DNA from 3 places in the Psychromonas sp. SR45-3 genome. Region 3 is predicted to be linked to each of the others. Evidence: predicted binding sites of a transcription regulator. Region 3 holds the regulator's gene; each other region holds the start of a gene.

Region 1 (6,686 bases), on a different contig from region 3:
AGCTGGTGAGCTAGTAGATGCAGCAGATAACAAAGGTTCTGCGGTTAAGAAACGTGAAGACGTTCACCGTATGGCTGATGCAAACAAAGCGTTTGCTCACTACCGTTGGTAGAAAATTCTTAGCACAGGCTTTTGCTTGTGCTTTTTCGTTTCTATTTGCACAAAGCTTTATTTAAGAAGGACATTGCATTGTCACGTACAACTCCTATTGAGCGCTACCGTAATATCGGTATTGTCGCTCATGTCGATGCAGGTAAAACTACTACTACAGAGCGTGTGTTGTTCTACACTGGCGTATCTCACCGTATTGGTGAAGTTCACGACGGCGCAGCAACAATGGACTGGATGGAGCAGGAGCAGGAACGTGGTATTACTATCACATCCGCTGCGACTACTACTTTCTGGCAAGGCATGCAAAACCAGTATGAGCAACACCGCATTAATATCATTGATACCCCTGGACACGTAGATTTCACTATTGAAGTTGAACGTTCTTTACGTGTGTTGGATGGTGCTGTAGTTGTATTTTGTGGCTCGTCAGGTGTAGAACCTCAATCAGAAACTGTATGGCGTCAAGCTAATAAATACCACGTTCCGCGTATCGTATTTGTTAACAAAATGGACCGTACGGGTGCTGATTTTGAATCTGTACTTGAGCAAATTCGAAATCGCTTAGGTGCGACTTGTGTTCCTATTCACTTGAATATTGGAACAGAAGAAGACTTTCGTGGTGTTATCGACCTCATTAAAATGAAAGCGATTAATTGGAACGATGCAGATCAGGGAATGACATTTGAATATGATGACATTCCTGCTGATCTACTAGAGCACGCGCAAGATTTGCACGAAGAACTAGTAGAAGCAGCTGCAGAAGCAAATGATGAACTAATGGAAAAATACCTTGAAGAAGGTGAGCTTTCAGAAGAAGAAGTCAAAGCGGGATTACGTATTCGTACGTTAAATAATGAAATCGTGTTAGCGACTTGTGGCAGTGCCTTTAAAAATAAAGGTGTTCAAGCAGTGTTAGATGCGGTCATTGATTATTTACCTTCTCCGGTTGAAGTTGAAGCGATTAAAGCTATCAATGGACACAATGACCAAGAGATTGAATGTCCTGCTACTGACGACGCACCATTTGCAGCACTTGCATTTAAAATTGCAACGGACCCATTTGTGGGAACGTTAACGTTTATGCGAGTTTACTCAGGCGTAGTTAAGTCTGGTGACCAAGTATTTATTCCTATTAAAGGCAAAAAAGAGCGTTTAGGACGCATCGTACAGATGCATGCTAACGAACGTAAAGAAGTCAAAGAAGTTCGTGCCGGCGATATCGCTGCTGCGATCGGCCTTAAAGACGTCACTACGGGGGACACGCTTTGTGTTGTTGGACAGAATATTATTCTTGAGCGTATGGATTTTCCTGAACCGGTGATTCAAATTGCGGTTGAACCTAAAACTAAGGTTGACCAAGATAAGCTAACACTAGCACTTCAAAAACTATCTGCCGAAGATCCTTCATTTCGTGTTGAAACAAATGAAGAGTCTGGACAAATATTGATCTCTGGTATGGGTGAACTTCACCTTGATATCATTGTTGACCGTATGCGTCGTGAGTTTTCTGTGAACTGTAACGTGGGTAATCCACAAGTAGCATACCGTGAAACAATCCGTAAAACGGTTGAAGTCGAAGGTAAGTTTATTCGTCAAGGCGAAGGGCCTAGCCATTATGGCCATGTCCGATTGAAACTAGAACCGCTTGCGGCGGGCTCTGGTTTTGAATTTGTAAACCAAATTACTGATAATGCTATTCCAAAAGAATACATTCCAGCGGTGAGCAAAGGCTGCGAAGAACAAATGAACCAAGGTGTACTTGCAGGTTACCCAATGCTTGACGTTCGAGTCACTTTACTCCATGGTACATACCATGAGGTTGACTCTAGTGAAATGGCATTTAAAATTGCTGGGATGATGGGCTTTAGAGATGGTGCATTAAAAGCTGATGCCACTATCTTAGAACCTTTGATGAAAGTAGAAGTAACAACTCCTGAAGATTGGATGGGCACTGTTGTTGGCGACCTTAATAGTCGTCGAGGTATTATTGAAGGTATGGACGATGGCCCTGGTGGCGTTAAAATCGTACATGCTAAAGTACCGCTGTCAGAAATGTTCGGTTATGCAACCGCAGTTCGTTCAGCTACGCAAGGTCGAGCATCTTATTCGATGGAATTTTTAGAATATGCCGATGCGCCTAAAAAAATTGCGAACGCAATTATTGAAGCGAAATAAAAAATAAATTAAACTAACGCCTTTCCATGTGATGGCATGTGGAGAGGTATTTACTGATAAAGAAGGTACACACTGTGTCTAAAGAAAAATTTGAACGTAATAAACCACATGTAAACGTAGGTACAATTGGCCACGTTGACCATGGTAAAACTACTTTAACAGCTGCAATCTCTGCTGTATTAACTAAGAAATTTGGTGGCGACATCCGTGATTTCTCTGCAATCGATAATGCTCCAGAAGAGCGTGAGCGCGGTATTACAATCAATACTTCTCACATCGAGTACGATACAGAAACTCGTCACTACGCACACGTAGACTGTCCTGGACATGCCGATTATGTTAAAAACATGATCACTGGTGCTGCTCAAATGGATGGTGGTATCTTAGTTGTTGCTGCAACAGATGGTCCTATGCCACAAACTCGTGAGCACATCCTACTTTCTCGTCAAGTTGGTGTTCCACACTTAGTTGTTTTCTTAAACAAATGTGACATGGTTGATGATGAAGAGCTACTAGAATTAGTAGAAATGGAAGTTCGTGAACTTCTTTCTGAATATGATTTCCCAGGTGATGACCTACCAGTTATCCTTGGTTCTGCTCTTAAAGCACTTGAAGGTGTTCCAGAGTGGGAAGAGAAAATTCTTGAGCTAGCTGATGCTCTAGATAATTACATTCCTCTTCCAGAGCGTGATATCGACAAACCATTCATCCTACCTATTGAAGATGTATTCTCAATTGCTGGTCGTGGTACTGTTGTTACTGGTCGTGTTGAGCGCGGTATCATCAAAGTTGGTGAATCTGTTGAGATCGTTGGTCTTAAAGATACTGTTACTACTACATGTACTGGTGTTGAGATGTTCCGTAAACTTCTTGACGAAGGTCGTGCTGGTGAGAACGTTGGTGTTCTTTTACGTGGTACTAAACGTGAAGACGTTGAACGTGGTCAAGTTCTAGCTAAACCTGGTTCAATCAAACCACATACTAAGTTCGAATCTGAAGTATACGTACTAAGTAAAGATGAAGGTGGTCGTCATACTCCATTCTTCAAAGGTTACCGTCCACAGTTCTACTTCCGTACAACTGACATCACTGGTGCTGTTGAGCTTCCAGAAGGTGTTGAAATGGTAATGCCTGGTGATAACCTTAAGTTCGTTGTTGAACTAATTGGTCCAATCGCTATGGACGAAGGTCTACGTTTCGCTATCCGCGAAGGTGGCCGTACTGTTGGTGCTGGTGTTGTTTCTACTATCATCGCGTAATTTATAATTACACGTTTTTAGTTAAACAATATTCAAAAAAGAGAGCTTAGGCTCTCTTTTTTTATGCCTGTAGGAAAGTACTATCAAACTCTGATTAGGTCTACGTTTCGCTATCCGTGAAGGTGGCGCTATACCAAAGTGCATGTTGGTGCTGGTGTTGTTTCTACTATCATCGCGTATGTGTTTAATCTTTTAATAACTAAATATAGAATTACACGTTTTTAGTTAAGCAATATTCAAAAAAGACAGCTTAGGCTGTTTTTTATACCTTAGAAAAGGTGAAGCATTAAGTTTCGCTATCTGCGAAGGTGGCGCTATACCAAAGTGCATGTTGGTGCTGGTGTTTTTTCTACTATCATTGCGTATGTGTTGAATCTCTTAATAACTAAATATAAAATTACACGTTTTTAGTTAAGCAATATTCAAAAAAGAGAGCTTAGGCTCTCTTTTTTTGTGTCTGTAGAAAAGGATAGGCATTAAGTTTCGCTATCCGTGAAGGTTGCGCTATATTCGAGTGAAAGTTAGTGCTGATGTTGCCTCTACTCTTATCGCGTAATCTATTGCTGGAATAGTGAAGCAAAATAGTTTTAAACTATATTCGGAAAGAAAGCTTAGGTATTTTATGATGCTAATAGGCTCTATAAAGGGTTATAACCTCTTTTATTGCAAGTAATCATAGGATAGTTTGCTATTGCTATGTCGCTAATAGCGTAGCGGCTTGTACTGATAGGTTGTGATATAGCTAAATAGATATTATAGAAGTGTTTTGATAGAAGATCCGATGCATAGCTGCACCGGATTTTATTTGGGAAGATGGTTGTGCTTTATCTCCCAATTATTTGTGTATTTATGATGCTTTTTTATTACGACGTAAGCTAAAACCTAATAACCCAAATCCTAGTAATGCTAAAGCTGTTGGCTCAGGAATTGCAGTTGTAATGTTAGCTGTCGTTAATGTTTCCCAGTTTATACCATCGGTGTTAAATCTGATTGAATTAGCACCATTACAACAAGCTTCTGCCCAATATATTTCTAATAAGTTATTGCCTGATACTATGTCGATAGCACTCGCAGTGATAACGTCTGAGTTTGACCATGAATTAGCCCACCATAAATCATCTGTTCTATTCTCAACTAAACTTCCATTTACATAAATAGCCGCTCCATAATAAGCATCTAGGCCAGCTTGGAATCCCCATGTTGCGGCATTTTCAGTCGCAAATTCTAGTGAAAATCGGTTAATCGAATTTTGACCTGTTTGGTATTGTTCAAAAGCATTAACCGTGTTTGTTAGAGTTGGTGAGGTTTCAGCCGCCCATAAACTATTTAAATCACTACTGTCGATTGCTGTTGTGATGGCTTTAGTCTCTATTGTCATTAATGTAGCGTTAGCTGATAGTGACATTGCTGTAGCAAGCATGCCACTTACTGCTAGTTTAGTTATATTCATATTATCTTCCTTGCTTGTATTTATAAATAGGTATCTATAATTGAGTATAAGCAAATTTGATGCCATAAAATGAACTTTTAATATTATCAATAAAATCAATTGCTTGTTTATTTTTTTATATATTTAGGAATATTAGTGTAATTTATTTCGACTATTTCTTTATGGATAATTAAAATATGATCCTTTAACTCTCTAAATAAATAGTTTTTAAGTCAGTTTTCCCTTATAAAAAGTGTTTTTTTCATACATTATTCTTTTTGTCAGCGATTAACTATTTTATAGTTGATTAGTATTTTAAAAGTGTAAAAATTTCCGATATGCCCAAGTGGTTATTCATTATCTAACTCAAGCTATGAGGATATTCACGCTATTCTTCATTTTATAAAATCATTATTAGCGCAGATAGAAAAAGGCGGATTCAATATTAAAGTGCATAACCCCCTCCTTATGCGTTAATAACCTATCGATGAGATCGTTAAAATAAGTAATGGACATAGTTAGGCTAGCTTACGGTTAGCATTAATATTTCTAAAACGACTCTGCTATTGCAGCATAACTTTGTTTAATATGTTCAATTAACAACCTAATTTTTCGAGGAGGTTGACGCGTAAAAGGATAGACTGCATAAATCCCTAGTTTTTTCCCCACTTGATTTGGAAAAATATCAATTAAGTCACCTTTTAAAAGATCTTGATAGACTAAACAACGTGGTAAATAGGCAAGGCCATTCCCCCCTAATGCAGCTTTTCTTAATGCACCTGCATTATTAGTAGAAAAATTACCCGTGACTTTAATTAGATAATCCTCTTGTTCGCCTTTAAATTCCCACTCAGAAGCGCCCGTTGTTTGATAAGCATACTGTAGACAATTATGTTTAACTATGTCTTCAGGTGTTACCGGTTTACCTGTACTCGCTATATAACTTGGCGCGGCACAAATTACCCATTGTGAATCCATTAAATGCCTTGCGATCAGGTTTGAATCCTCAAGTCGTGCTGTTCTAATTACTAAGTCATAACCTCCCTCAATCAGATCAACAAATGAATTTTCGAGCGACATATCAACGGTAAACCCTGGGTGCATGCGACAAAATTCAGCAACTGAATTTGCCAAAAGTAAGTCTCCAGAAATGGTTGGGACTGACATTTTAATGTGTCCGGTCATACTTTCACCGTAACCATAGACAGCGTCAATTGCTTCGGTAGCGGCCTGCGTCACATTTTTAGCACCTTGATAGAGCACCTTTCCCGCTTCACTCAGGGTTAATTTTCTTGTAGTTCTATATAAAAGTTGCACCCCAAGTCCAGTCTCTAATCGGGCTATGCGCTTACTAACCACTGAGTTTGTGAGGGAATTGAGCTCAGCGACTTTACTGAAAGAACCATGCTCTACCACTTGAGCAAATAGAATCAGATCATCTGTTTTTGTCATGATTATCTTATTTTTGGAAACAATGTTTTTCATTATTTCCCTATATCGATAAAAAGGAAAGGAGTATCGTCACACTCCGTTAACAAACTGACAACAATAATTTAAGCAAAAATTATAAACTTTACTTTTTAAACAGTGTTTATGACGGCTTATCAGCTGATCTAAGGAAGGAAACATAATATGAATGATACTTTACTCGCGTTAATCGCTTTTTCACCAATAGTGGTCGCGGCTATATTACTAGTTGGGCTAAACTGGCC
Region 2 (6,686 bases), on a different contig from region 3:
TGTATTGAGTTTCTAGTTGTTGATACAGAGTATTGTATTGATTGATCATATTCGATGCATCCTCAAGGAATACAGAGCGAGTCTCTATTGTATTCGGATGATCTGCGACATCACCTAATGCAGAAAATAAACTAAGAACAGACTTAGTGACAGAGGTACTTTCGTTAGAGAGTAATTTATCTAACTGGCTGGCTTGCGTATAACTCACTTCGTTATAAGCGTGAGCCGAGGTATTAATAATATTTTCTTTAAATGCAAATTGATCATAGGCACGGTCAATTCCGTTGATAATAGAACCATTTCCAATGAAGTTGGTACCTAATTTTTGTGCCTGTGCGCTGGTAACGTCAACAGTTTGACGAGAGTAGCCTTCCGTACTCACATTACTAATATTGTGACTGGTAGTAGCTAGACTTGCTTGTGAAGAATAGATCCCCGACAGTCCAATTTGAAATAAATCAGCCATTGTTATTATCTCCCGCAACAACCGATTGGAAGTTATCGCTGTTCATAATCGCTTTAATTTTATCTGCATATTGAGGATCGGTTGCATAACCCGCTTGTTGTAACTCTTCAATATAACGATCCGCGTTATCACCTTGCTGCAAAGCTTGCTCGTAGCGTTTATTGTTACTAATGAAATTCGTATAATCTTTAAAACTTTCATGTAGATTTTCGTAAACTCGAAAATTAGAACGACGCTGTACACCAACACCATCTTCAACCTCTAGACTGCTTTTATTAACGCTTTCCCCCTGCCAACTATTGTGAGATTTAATATTAAACAGATTGAAACTACTTTGCTGATTGGCAGTTTGCAGCACTTTTTTACCCCACCCGGTTTCCAATGCCGATTGAGCGACCAAAACTTCAGGTGAAATGCCTAAAGACTTAGCTGCTTTTTGCGCATAGGGTAACAATGTGGCAATAAAGGAAGATGGTGAACTAAAGTCAACTTTCTGTGCGCTAGCATTCGTATTAACATCATCAGCACTCTCCACTTTATGTTGCAATGCACTATCATTGATTTTTGTTTGCAATGAGGCTTGTAATTGATCCGGCTTTTTAAAGTCAGTAGTGTTTTCTTTTGTAGTTAAACTCATCATTTCAGGCTCTTGTTCAGGCATCATTAGTTGTTTCTGTGGCACTGACTGAGGTCGTACTATCGATGTTGGGTCTAACTGCCTAACTAACGCATCAGCCAGCCCTAGCGAACCATGACGACTGATATCAACGGCTAACTGCTTATCTTGCATATCCGTATAAAATTTTGTTTGTTGGTTATTAAAAGGGCTTTCGGTTTCAAAGGCAGCATTAGCTTCACGCATCGACTTAATTAACATCGAAGCAAACATTGACTCAAATTGATTCGCCACTTCACGGATCGTTTCTTTGTCATTAGTCTTGGTTTTTTGACGCAACTGCTCCAGCCCTTGTAGATCAAAGTAGTTACTTGCCTGTGTTACTGTTTGATTGCCCATTAACAACCCCTTTTATTACCATTACATTGATAAAGCAAAATAGATGCCAACACTTCAGTATCGAACTATAACTGGCTGTTTTCTGATTAATAATGAAAATGAGGTGAGTTTTCTCAGCAAAGTACTGTCGCATCACGTAGAATGCCTGCGATTTTTACCCTACCCACAAGGAATTATTATGCTTAACCCTGTTTTATTGGCGGTATGTATCATGCTTATTTTATCCATGATGCGTATTAATGTTGTTATTGCACTGACTCTCAGTGCTTTAGTTGGAGGTTTAACAGCTGGTTTATCTCTACCTGATACAATATCTGCATTTGAAAGTGGCCTAGGTGGCGGTGCAACTATCGCTTTAAGCTATGCAATGTTAGGTGCGTTTGCTGTCGCAATTTCTAAATCTGGTATTACTGATTTATTATCACAAGGCATTATTAAGCGCCTTAATGGCCAACAGACACAACAAGTGTCAACTACCATCAAATACACAGTGTTTACCGTGATCCTATTGATGACAATTGCGTCGCAAAACGTTATCCCCGTGCATATCGCGTTTATACCTATCTTAATACCGCCGTTACTGGGTGTACTTAATAAATTACGAGTTGATAGACGCTTAGCAGCTTGTATTTTAACTTTTGGTTTAGTAACCCCTTATATGGTGCTGCCGATCGGTTTTGGTGGGATTTTCTTAAATAATATTCTCTTAAAAAACTTACATGATAACGGCTTAGATGTAACAGCATCACAGGTACCTACCGCGATGATTTTACCTGCAATGGGCATGATCGTTGGTTTATTGATTGCCGTCTTTATCAGCTACCGTAAACCACGCATTTACCAAGAAAAAGTCGCAAACTCAAAAGCAGCAGAATTCAAAATACTCAACAAACGCCATATTATTGTTGCATTAGTGGCAATTGTTGCGACTTTAACGGTTCAGTTATTAACAGGCTCTATGATTGTTGGTTCACTCGCCGGATTCAGCGTGTTCACACTCGGTGGTGTTATTGCCTGGAAAGAAACGCATGATGTTTTCACCAAAGGTGTACACATGATGGCAATGATTGGCTTTATCATGATTGCCGCTGCAGGTTTTGCCGCTGTAATGAAAGCAACAGGCAGTGTAGAAACATTAGTAGAAGCATTATCTTCAGGAATTGGTGAGAACAAATCCTTAGCAGCGATATTAATGCTAGTGATTGGATTATTAGTAACCATGGGTATAGGCTCTTCATTCTCAACCATCCCAATCATCGCCACTATTTATGTACCACTGGCGATTGCATTTGGATTTTCTCCAATGGCTATCATTGCACTAGTGGGCACTGCGGCGGCATTGGGCGATGCGGGCTCTCCAGCCTCTGACTCAACATTAGGTCCAACATCTGGCCTTAATGCTGATGGTGAACATGATCATATCCGTGATACTGTTATTCCTACTTTCCTACATTACAATCTACCGCTAATCGCCTTTGGTTGGATAGCGGCAATGACCTTGTAGAGAGCACAGAATAAAACTGATTAAGAACCTATTACTAAGCCCGATTAAGCGATAGCCCTTAACGTAAAAAGGGAAAACCATTGGTTTTCCCTTTTTTGTACATGTATAAATGGATTCATTACCGATAAAGATTAAATAATAACCAGCTCACCTTGTAAGGCACCGGCTTGTTTTAATGCTTCTAATATCGCCATTAAATCACCAGGCGCAAGGCCTACCTCATTAACTGCACGCACTAAATCATTCAAACTAATGCCCGTATCAAATCGAAACATACGGCTATCTTCCTGAGTAACATTGACAATACTATTTTCAACTACTTCAGTATCACCACCAGCAAATGGATTGGGTTGCACGACTTCTTTGTTTTCACTAATCGTGACACTAATACCACCATGAGTAATAGCCGTTGGTAATAATCGAACATCTTGCCCTACTACTATTGTACCGGTACGTGAGTTAACAATAATTTTTGCCCCTGAACGTGCAGGTCTAAATTCTAAATTTTCTAGAGTTGATAAATAAGAAACACGTTGTGATATATTACGAGGCGCTAATACCTGAACTGACGTTGCATCTAATAAACTGGCGGTATTAGGGCCCACTAAATTATTAATTGTATCTGCCATCAATTTAGCCGTAGTAAAATCAGAGTCATGTAAGTTAAAAGTAATAGTATCGCCCTGTGCAAAAGGAGAGATAACTTCTCGCTCAACAATGGCACCATTTGCAATACGACCAACGGTAGGTGTATTGATCACCACTTTAGAACCATCAGCACCTTCAGCGCCAAGTCCACCAACAACAAGACTCCCCTGTGCTAGCGCATAAACCTTACCATCAACCCCTTTCAAAAAGGTTTGTAGCAGCTCACCACCACGTAAACTTTTTGCTTCACCAATTGCTGACACAGTGATGTCAATTTTCTGACCTCGCTTAGCAAAGGCTTTTAATTCCGCAGTGATCGCCACTGGCGCAACATTTTTAATTTTTAATGTTTGGCCTTGTGGAATATTGATCCCAAAATTTCTTAACATGGTCGCAAAAGCTTGCTCAGTAAACTTACTACTTTTTTCGCCCGTGCCCGGTAAACCAACCACTAAACCATAACCAACTAATTGGTTGCTTCGAACCCCTTGCACACTGGCAATATCTTTGATTCGCGCTGCATCCGCTGTATTAACCAACAGCGATAGGGTTAAACCTAAGCATGCTGAAAAAAAACAGTTCGCTGTTCCTTTTGATGAAAATAGCATATGACTCTCCTTACCTTATCGCTTATGTAAATAATATCGCTGATGCAAATAAATGACTTTTAGAACGGCCAATAAGGCCCATTAAAGAATGCGGTTAACCAACCTTGGCTTTGTGTATTAGCAAAGGTGCCGGTGCCGCCATACTGAATGCGAGCATTGGCAACATGAGTTGATGAAACCGAGTTATCAGAACTAACATCTTCGGAGCGAATGACGCCACGTATGCGTACAAACTCTTCTCCATTATTTAACATCAACCATTTTTCACCGCGAATTTCTAAATTACCATTACTTAAAACGCGTGTTACGTTAACTGTGATACTGCCTTTTAAACTATTGCTTTGGTCTGCATCGGCATCTCCGGCAAAACCACTGTCTTGAGAAATACCTCCCCCAAAACCAAAACCAGGTACAAGTGAGCCACTAGGTAACGTAATATCGTCGACACTCATTTTATACGAGTTACTTTTATCCAAACTGGTACCAGCTTGTTTAGTGGCCTTGGTTGATTCTTCTAGATTCACGGTGATAATGTCACCAACGCGATGCGCTTTAATATCTGAATAAAGGTTATTAGCATAACTTTCTTGAAATAAAGACCCTGTTCTGACCACATTTAAGTCTGCTTCAAGCGGCTCTACCGGTGCATATTCAGGGTCATTCTTCACTTCTTGATTGGGCAGTGAAGTACAACCAACGACACTAAATATTGCACATAAAATTATAATATTTCTCATATTAACCACCTACTTATAACTGTTGGCTAACGTAAGACAGCATTTCATCAACCGCTGAAATTACTTTTGAGTTCATTTCGTAAACACGCTGACTCTCGATCAAGTTAACCAGTTCTTCTGTTACGTTAACATTAGACGTTTCCAACATTCCCTGACGAATAAACCCTAACCCGTCACCACCCGGCACGCCTTCAATAGGTGCTCCAGAAGCCCCAGTTTCTGCGTATAAATTTTGTCCTAAAGGCTCTAAACCAGAGGGGTTAATAAAATCATTTACATTTAATTGTCCAACCACTTGGTTCTCAGCCTGACCGGCAATGCTCACTGACACTTCACCTTCCGCACCGATACTAATCGTTTGCGCATTTTCAGGAATTTGTACTTGTGGTAATAACGGGTAACCAGAACCAGGGGTTACCATAACCCCTTCTTCATTAAGCATGAATTGACCGTTACGTGTATACGATGAACTTCCATCTGGCATTTCTATTTCAAAAAAACCACGGCCATCAATCATCACATCTAAAGAGTTATTAGTGGTTAACGCATTACCCTGTGTAAAGTTCTTTTGTACAGCGACAACCTTCGCACCAGAACCAAGCATTAACCCCGAAGGTAGTTTAGTATTTTGTGTTTCATTGGCACCCGGTTGGTTTACGGTTTGATATAACAGATCTTCAAAAATGGCACGACTCTTTTTAAAACCAACGGTACTCGCATTAGCTAAATTATTTGAAATAGTTGCCACGTTAGTTTGCTGTGCATCTAACCCTGTTTTACTGATCCATAAAGCGGAATGCATAACCTTTCTCCTTAAAATTCTTTAATAATGCGTAGACTAATGACTTAAGACATTCGAAGTAGAGATTCAGAGCTTTTATCAATCTCTTCAGCTTTTTTCATCATTTTAACTTGCATTTCAAAACTACGTTGTAAGTTAATTAAACTGGTTAACTCACTACTTAAATTAACATTTGATGACTCTAAAGCCCCGTTGGCGACAACCACATCATTTGAAATTTGTAACGGTTGACCATCAATACGGCGGAATAAACCATCGGAACCACGCATTAAATCTTTAATATCTGGGTTAACTAACTTCAGTTTAGCGATGTCTTCCATTGCATCTGCAGGTGCACCTTCAGGGCGAACCTCAATCATGCCATCTTTACGAATATTGAACTTTTCAATGGGCATCGGGATATAAATATTATTGCCAGTTTGATCCATGACTTCTTGGCCATTGGCATCAATTAAAAAGCCGGCTGCGGTAATATTAAAATCACCACTACGTGTTAACCCTTCGTCACCGGATTCAGATTTAACAACAAACCAACCTTCACCTTCTACGGCAACATCTAATTCTCGTCCGGTATCATGAACAATGCCGCTGTCAAAATTTTGTCCTGGTGATTCGGTAAGCGCAAAGACTCGTGTTGGTAAGCCTTGCCCGTGAACTTGCATACTACGAGCTTGCTCAAAACTGGCCTTAAACCCGGTTTTACTGGCATTTGCTAAGTTATTACTGTGAATAGCTAACGCATTCATGGTCTCTTTAGCGCCTGACATTGAAACATAAAGAAAATTATCCATTTTGACTTCCTTAACTATTGACCGCTTATGTAATAACTATGGCAATTGCCGTGCTATTTCTTTTGTTATTGTATTTATATATTCAACGATGCAATCGTTGTGCCAACAAAAGGAA
Region 3 (6,686 bases):
GGTGAATAGATGTGCCATTAAAAATAACTTCGCCACTGTCCGCGGGGATCTGTCCACCGATTAATTTTAATAAGGTAGTTTTACCTATTCCACTTGGCCCAAGCACGGCAGTAATTTTACCTCGTTCAAATTGCATATCGAGGTTATCAAATATTTTCTTTTGCTGGCGCGAGAAACTAAGTTGATTGATAACAATGTGTGATGTTGGCATGAATACATTTTCTCTAAGGAAACGAAAGCTCAGTCTAATAATTCAGACAAGAAAGGCAATTAATAATCGACGATAAAGTCAGTAAAGTATCAATTTAGAGCGAATTTACCCCATAAAGTTCTAAAAAAGCAAAAATTAGTCAGAGGATAGCGGTTATTTTCAATTAATATAGGTTGTTCATTAATCGATTAGTCAGTGAATTAATTAAATAATCTAAGTATTAGTCTTGTTTACGCTATTTAAAAATAAGCAGTCTTGTTATGATGACAGTTAAATACTCAAGTAAACAATGCTCGCCTTAATGTACACATTTTGATATTTTTACCCTAAAATCACCACCTATTTAAAAAAGAGCCTATAAATGATCGATACACCCTATGGAAAAATCAGCACAACTAATTTTCAACGAGCACAAAAAATAAAACTTTTTGTATGTGATGTTGATGGTGTTTTTTCAGATGGTCGAATTTATATGGGAAATAATGGTGAAGAATTAAAAGCATTTCATACAAAAGACGGTTTTGGATTAAAAGCGATCATGCAACAAGGTATTGATGTTGCGATTATTACAGGCAGAGAATCTAATATCGTAAAAAATAGAATGAGTGCATTAGGTATTAAACATATTTTTCAAGGTAAAGATGACAAGTTAACGGTTTATCATTCATTACTTGAGCAATTACAATTAACGCCAGAACAAACGGCCTATATCGGTGATGACGTTGTGGATTTACCTGCCATGATGCTTTCTGGATTAGGTGTCGCTGTTAATGATGCTCATCCGTTGGTGATTCAGCAGGCAGATTTAGTGACAACAACCAAAGGTGGATTTGGTGCGGTACGTGAAATATGTGACCTATTCCTACAATGCCATGGTCAACTATCTATGACGCAAGGTAAAAGTGAATAAATGAATAAACGTCAAAGCATTCCTTTTATTGCTTTAATCGTCGCCTTTGTATTTTGGGTGTATATTAAACCAGAAACAGAGGTGCCCTCATTACCAGAGCACCATCCAAGTTATATCGCCGATGATGTGACAAGCCAGCATTATGATCAACTGGGGTTTAATGATTATCGTGTTTTTGCAGATAAAATGACTAACTATTCGGAAGATGAGTCAACTCACTTTGAGTCGCCTAAAGTCATCGTTTATAACAAAAACAGACAAACCGGTGTCGTTTCCACATGGCAATTAACTAGCCTAAACGGTACGTTAACGGATAAATATAAATTGATACTTTCAGGTAAAGTATTGATTGAAAACTTAAGTAAAGATCAGATCGTACAAACAATGTCTACTGATGAAGCCACGGTGATGCTAGATAGCAAAATTATCACCACACCATTACAAGTCAATTGGACTGGACCACAAATGCGTCAGCAAGGAGTTGGTATGTGGGCATCGATGGAAACAGAAGAAATGACACTTAATTCGAATACAAAAGCGGTATATTTTAATGAATCTAAATAAATTAGCAGTTTCACTTATTTCTTTCACATTGTTCAGTGCAAGTGCACTTGCAATTGAGTCTGACTTTGATCAACCTATTCACGTTTCATCGGTAAAACAACATGCTAACATGAAAAGTAATACCATCATCTTTACCGATGAAGTATTGCTTACCCAAGGCTCAATTAAAATTACAGCCGATAAACTTACTGTTGTACGTGGTAAACAAGCTAACCATGAGACGATGATAGCTGAAGGTAATTTGGCTACTTTCTATCAAACTCAAGATGATGGTAAACCGTTAGATGCACAGGCAAAACATATTCTTTATGACGTCGCAAAAGGTACAATAACGTTAACCAAAAATGCGCAAATAAAACAATTAGATAGCCAGATTAATGGCGCTAAAATTGTCTACTTCCTAGAGTCTCAAGAGCTTAATGTCAGCACCGATAAAGCAAAGCAGGAACGTGTTAAGACGATTTTTTTACCCGCTCAATTTGAAAAAGATAAAACTAAAAAGTCATCTAATTCCTCTACACCAAAAACAATAAAAGAGGAAAAATAAAGATGGCTGAATTACGTGCGACAGGATTAGTAAAAAGCTATAAAGGCCGAACTGTTGTTAATGGTGTAGGGTTAACAGTTAAAACAGGTGAAATCGTCGGTTTATTAGGGCCTAACGGTGCAGGTAAGACCACCTCATTTTATATGGTTGTTGGCTTAGTTAAACAAGATCAAGGCTCTATTATCATTGATGATCAAGATATATCCAGTGATCCCATGCATATTCGAGCGCAAAAAGGTATTGGTTACTTACCACAGGAAGCTTCTATTTTTCGTCGCTTGACTGTGACAGAAAATATCATGGGTATTCTACAAACTCGTAAAGAATTAACGCAGGCACAGCGAGACGAAAAATTGAATACGCTACTCGAAGAGTTTCATATTACACATATTCGAGATAATAAAGGCATGAGTTTATCAGGTGGCGAGCGCCGCCGAGTTGAAATTGCGCGCGCCTTGGCGACTGAACCTAAATTTATTTTACTTGACGAACCCTTTGCTGGTGTCGACCCTATTTCGGTTATCGATATTAAGAATATCATCCAACAGTTGCGAGACCGTGGATTAGGTGTATTAATTACTGACCATAATGTCCGTGAAACCTTGGACGTGTGTGAGCACTCTTATATCGTAAGTCACGGAGAAATTATAGCTATTGGGACGCAAGACGAAATATTAGCAAACGATCATGTAAAACGCGTTTATCTAGGTGAAGAATTTAAACTTTAAGGTATAGTTATTTTTAATTGAGCAATAAGTTCTAGGAATATATGTTTTGATGAAACAAGGTTTACAATTGAAAATGGGTCAGCAATTAGCGATGACTCCTCAATTACAACAAGCAATAAAATTGTTGCAGCTTTCAACACTCGATCTACAACAAGAGATTCAAAACGCGCTAGATTCCAATCCTCTCTTAGAACAAGATGATCAAACGGGTTCAGAAGAAACAGTTAAAGAATCTGACAGTAGCCAACTTGATACTTCTGAGGCTATCTCACAACAAGAATTTTCCGATGATTTACCGGCAGAAAAAGAGTGGGAAGAGTCATACACATCGACACCTATCACAGGTACTAGCTCTAATGCTGTAGCTTATGACGGCGAAGATTCCGTTTATCAAGGTGAGTCCTCGACTTCATTACAGGATCACTTGTTATGGCAAATGCAACTCACTCCTTTTACTGAAACCGATCAAGTTATTGCCATGGCAATCATTGATTCAATTGATGAGTCTGGTTATTTAACAACAAGCTGTGAAAGCATTCTAGAAAGTTTAGAAGCTGATCTTGAAGGCTTAGAGTTAGATGAAGTTGAAGTAGTATTAAAACGTATTCAACATTTTGATCCGTTAGGCGTTGCCGCACGTTCAACTCAAGAATGCTTACAAATTCAACTACGCCAATTACCTGATAGCACTCCTTGGCGCGAAGAAGCTATTTTAATTCTTGAGCAATATATGGAGTTACTCGGTAATCGAGACTATCGAACATTAGCCAGAAAAAGCAAATTCAAAGAAAGCCAATTATCTGAAATAATGCGTTTAATTCAGAGCTTAGAACCAAGGCCTGGTAACAGTATTGAAACCAGTGAAACGCAATATATCGTACCTGATGTTTACGTTAAAAAAATAAACGGACAATGGCGTGTTTCATTAAATCAAGATTGCGACCCTAACTTATCTATAAACGAGCAATATGCTAGTCTATGTAAAGGTAATATCAGCAAAACTGACTCACAATTTATTAAAGGTCACTTGCAAGAAGCGAAATGGTTTATTAAAAGCTTAGAAAGTCGTAATGAAACTTTATTAAAAGTATCTAACTGTATTGTTCAACAGCAACAAGCCTTTTTCGAATATGGCGATGAATCCATGAAACCGATGGTATTAAATGATGTTGCCTTTGAAGTAGAAATGCATGAATCGACCATATCCCGAGTGACAACACAAAAATTTATGCATACTCCACGTGGTATTTATGAATTAAAATTTTTCTTTTCAAGTCATGTTGCAACGGATGGCGGCGGTGAATGCTCATCAACAGCGATTCGTGCATTAATTAAAAAATTAGTCGCGGCAGAGCCGACAAATAAACCCTTAAGTGATAATAAGATAACACAATTATTAGAAGAAAAAGGTATTCAGGTTGCACGACGCACTATTGCAAAATATCGTGAATCTTTAGGTATTCCGCCTTCTAACCAACGTAAACAATTACTTTAAATAGTGAGCAGTGCAAATAAAAATGAGATTAACTATAGTCATTTAATACTAACCTGCTAAACTCGCGCGTTCGTTGAATACAGTTAAATATATTATGAAAATATCTACTTTATTAAATAAAGATTCCGTCTTCTGCCAAACGGTATGCACCAGTAAAAAAGGTGCATTAGAAAAAATCAGTATTATTGCTGCAGAGCAGTTAAATTTAGATGCACAGGAATTATTCGAAAGTTTAATTGCCCGCGAAAAAATCGGTTCTACAGGTGTAGGCTCTGGCATTGCGCTTCCTCATGTTAAAATATCTAGCGACTCCCCTGCGACAGCGGTATTTTTGCAATGCGAATCAGGTATCGATTATGATTCATATGACGGTAACAAAGTAGATATATTATTTGCTATATTTGTTCCTGAGGATCTGTGTAAAGAATACCTTGCTGCGTTGTCAGAAATAAGCCAAAAACTGTTAGATAAGCAATTTCTGCGTCAATTACGCAGCGCAAAGACGAATGAAAAGCTATTTGAGTTATTAACCCTATAAAATTTAGGAGCGCATATGAAGTTAATTGTTATTAGTGGTCGATCAGGCTCAGGAAAAACAATTGCCCTCCATGTCCTAGAAGATTTAGGCTACAACTGCATTGACGGGGTCCCATATCAATTATTAGAACAATTGGTTGATACGGTAGATCCTAAAGATAACAAAGTAGCAGTCAGTTTAGACATCCGCAACATGCCCTCTGACGTTGATGCGATAAAAAAGCTGATTGAATCACTGCAACAAAAAGTCGAATTAGAAATTATCTATATCGACGCATTAACCAGTGAGTTAATTAGACGTTATAGCGAAACTCGACGTTTACACCCGCTGTCCAAACAAAAGTTATCACTATCTCAGGCCTTAGAATTAGAAAACGAAATGCTTGCTCCTTTGAAAGCATTGGCTGCTTTTTCAATTGATACCACCTCGCTCTCCGTTCACAACTTAAACGAACACCTTAAGATTTACTTGCAAGGGTCTAGTAAAAGCAATGTATTAGTTATTTTTCAATCTTTTGGATTTAAACACTTACATCCCGAAGATGCTGATTATATTTTTGATGTACGTTTTCTGCCAAATCCTTACTGGGAAAAGAATTTAAAACAATATTCTGGCAAGGATAAGCTGATCCAAGATTATTTGAATACATTTCCTTTAGTCAAAGAAACAATCACTAATATCGAAAATCTGTTCCTTACTTGGTTACCGCATTTAGAACAAAACAATAGAAACTATGTCACGATTGCTATCGGTTGTACCGGTGGTAGACATCGCTCAGTTTATGTTACAGAACAAATAGCAGCACGTTTCAAACACAAATACCAAGTACAAATTGAACACAAATGTTTAAAGGAGTAATTCCTGTTGGATATCATTAAGCAAACAATTACAATACAAAATAAACTAGGGCTACACACTCGAGCAACCATCAAATTAGTTGAACTCGTCAATGCTTTTGATGCGCAAATTATCATCACTCATAATGGTAAACAAGCGGATGCAGGCAGTGTTTTAGGGTTATTAGTATTAGAAACGTGTTTTGGTCAAGAAATTAAAATTGAAGCCAAAGGCCCAGAAGCAAAACAAGCGATGCAAGCCGTCACAGAACTCATAGAAAATAAGTTCTTAGAAGAAGAATAATAAAAAGGAGCTCGTATGCTGGAAAACACTAAGGTTGATAATACCCAGCTACGACTTCAAGAAGTTAATAAAGCACTCGATAGTGGAATGTTTGTCCGAGCACGCAGTATTTTGGACAAAATGCCAGCCTGTGATGTTGCCTTTCTATTAGAATCTTCTCCTCCAGCTAACCGTAAAGTATTATGGAATTTAACTGACCATGATCAACACGGGGAAATCCTCGAAGAATTAAACGAAGATGCAAAAGATGGCATCATTAATTTAATGGGCACTGATAATTTAGTCGCAGCGACTGAAGGCATGGAAACCGACGGTTTGGCCTATGTCCTTCGTGGTATTCCCGATACAGTTTATCGTGCTGTATTAGAACAAATGGATGCACAAGATAGACAACGCGTCGAATTAGCTCTCGCCTTTCCAGAAGATACCGCCGGTTCAATGATGAATACCGATACGGTAACCGTTCGCCCCGATGTCACTATCGAAGTAGTTTTGCGCTATTTACGTTTAAAAGGTTCATTGCCCGATACTACCGATGCTTTATACGTTGTTG

Evidence for each region. The regulator sigma-54, encoded in region 3, starts transcription at its own class of promoters, with help from an activator protein. The targets are predictions, from matches to a motif close to GTTGGCACGNNNNTNGNNT.
Region 1: the regulator sigma-54 is predicted to act here: its motif matches at 5,044-5,062, upstream of H5084_RS08395 (CCXG family PEP-CTERM protein).
Region 2: the regulator sigma-54 is predicted to act here: its motif matches at 1,514-1,532, upstream of flgJ (flagellar assembly peptidoglycan hydrolase FlgJ).

What each region holds. Positions count from the first base shown of each region.
Region 1 covers NZ_JACJDP010000011.1:57,033-63,718, forward strand. The annotation lists gene rpsG (30S ribosomal protein S7) at 1-112, shown strand, start outside; gene fusA (elongation factor G) at 190-2,286, shown strand; gene tuf (elongation factor Tu) at 2,361-3,545, shown strand; gene H5084_RS08395 (CCXG family PEP-CTERM protein) at 4,393-4,995, opposite strand; gene H5084_RS08400 (LysR family transcriptional regulator) at 5,524-6,426, opposite strand; gene H5084_RS08405 (L-lactate permease) at 6,607-6,686, shown strand, end outside.
Region 2 covers NZ_JACJDP010000038.1:17,344-24,029, forward strand. The annotation lists gene flgK (flagellar hook-associated protein FlgK) at 1-466, opposite strand, end outside; gene flgJ (flagellar assembly peptidoglycan hydrolase FlgJ) at 459-1,481, opposite strand; gene H5084_RS15925 (Na+/H+ antiporter family protein) at 1,660-2,985, shown strand; gene H5084_RS15930 (flagellar basal body P-ring protein FlgI) at 3,117-4,241, opposite strand; gene flgH (flagellar basal body L-ring protein FlgH) at 4,301-4,978, opposite strand; gene flgG (flagellar basal-body rod protein FlgG) at 4,992-5,780, opposite strand; gene H5084_RS15945 (flagellar basal body rod protein FlgF) at 5,825-6,571, opposite strand.
Region 3 covers NZ_JACJDP010000002.1:104,109-110,794, forward strand. The annotation lists gene H5084_RS01810 (ATP-binding cassette domain-containing protein) at 1-211, opposite strand, end outside; gene kdsC (3-deoxy-manno-octulosonate-8-phosphatase KdsC) at 573-1,121, shown strand; gene lptC (LPS export ABC transporter periplasmic protein LptC) at 1,122-1,685, shown strand; gene lptA (lipopolysaccharide transport periplasmic protein LptA) at 1,672-2,232, shown strand; gene lptB (LPS export ABC transporter ATP-binding protein) at 2,235-2,960, shown strand; gene H5084_RS01835 (RNA polymerase factor sigma-54) at 3,010-4,455, shown strand; gene H5084_RS01840 (PTS sugar transporter subunit IIA) at 4,550-4,993, shown strand; gene rapZ (RNase adapter RapZ) at 5,009-5,851, shown strand; gene H5084_RS01850 (HPr family phosphocarrier protein) at 5,858-6,133, shown strand; gene mgtE (magnesium transporter) at 6,149-6,686, shown strand, end outside.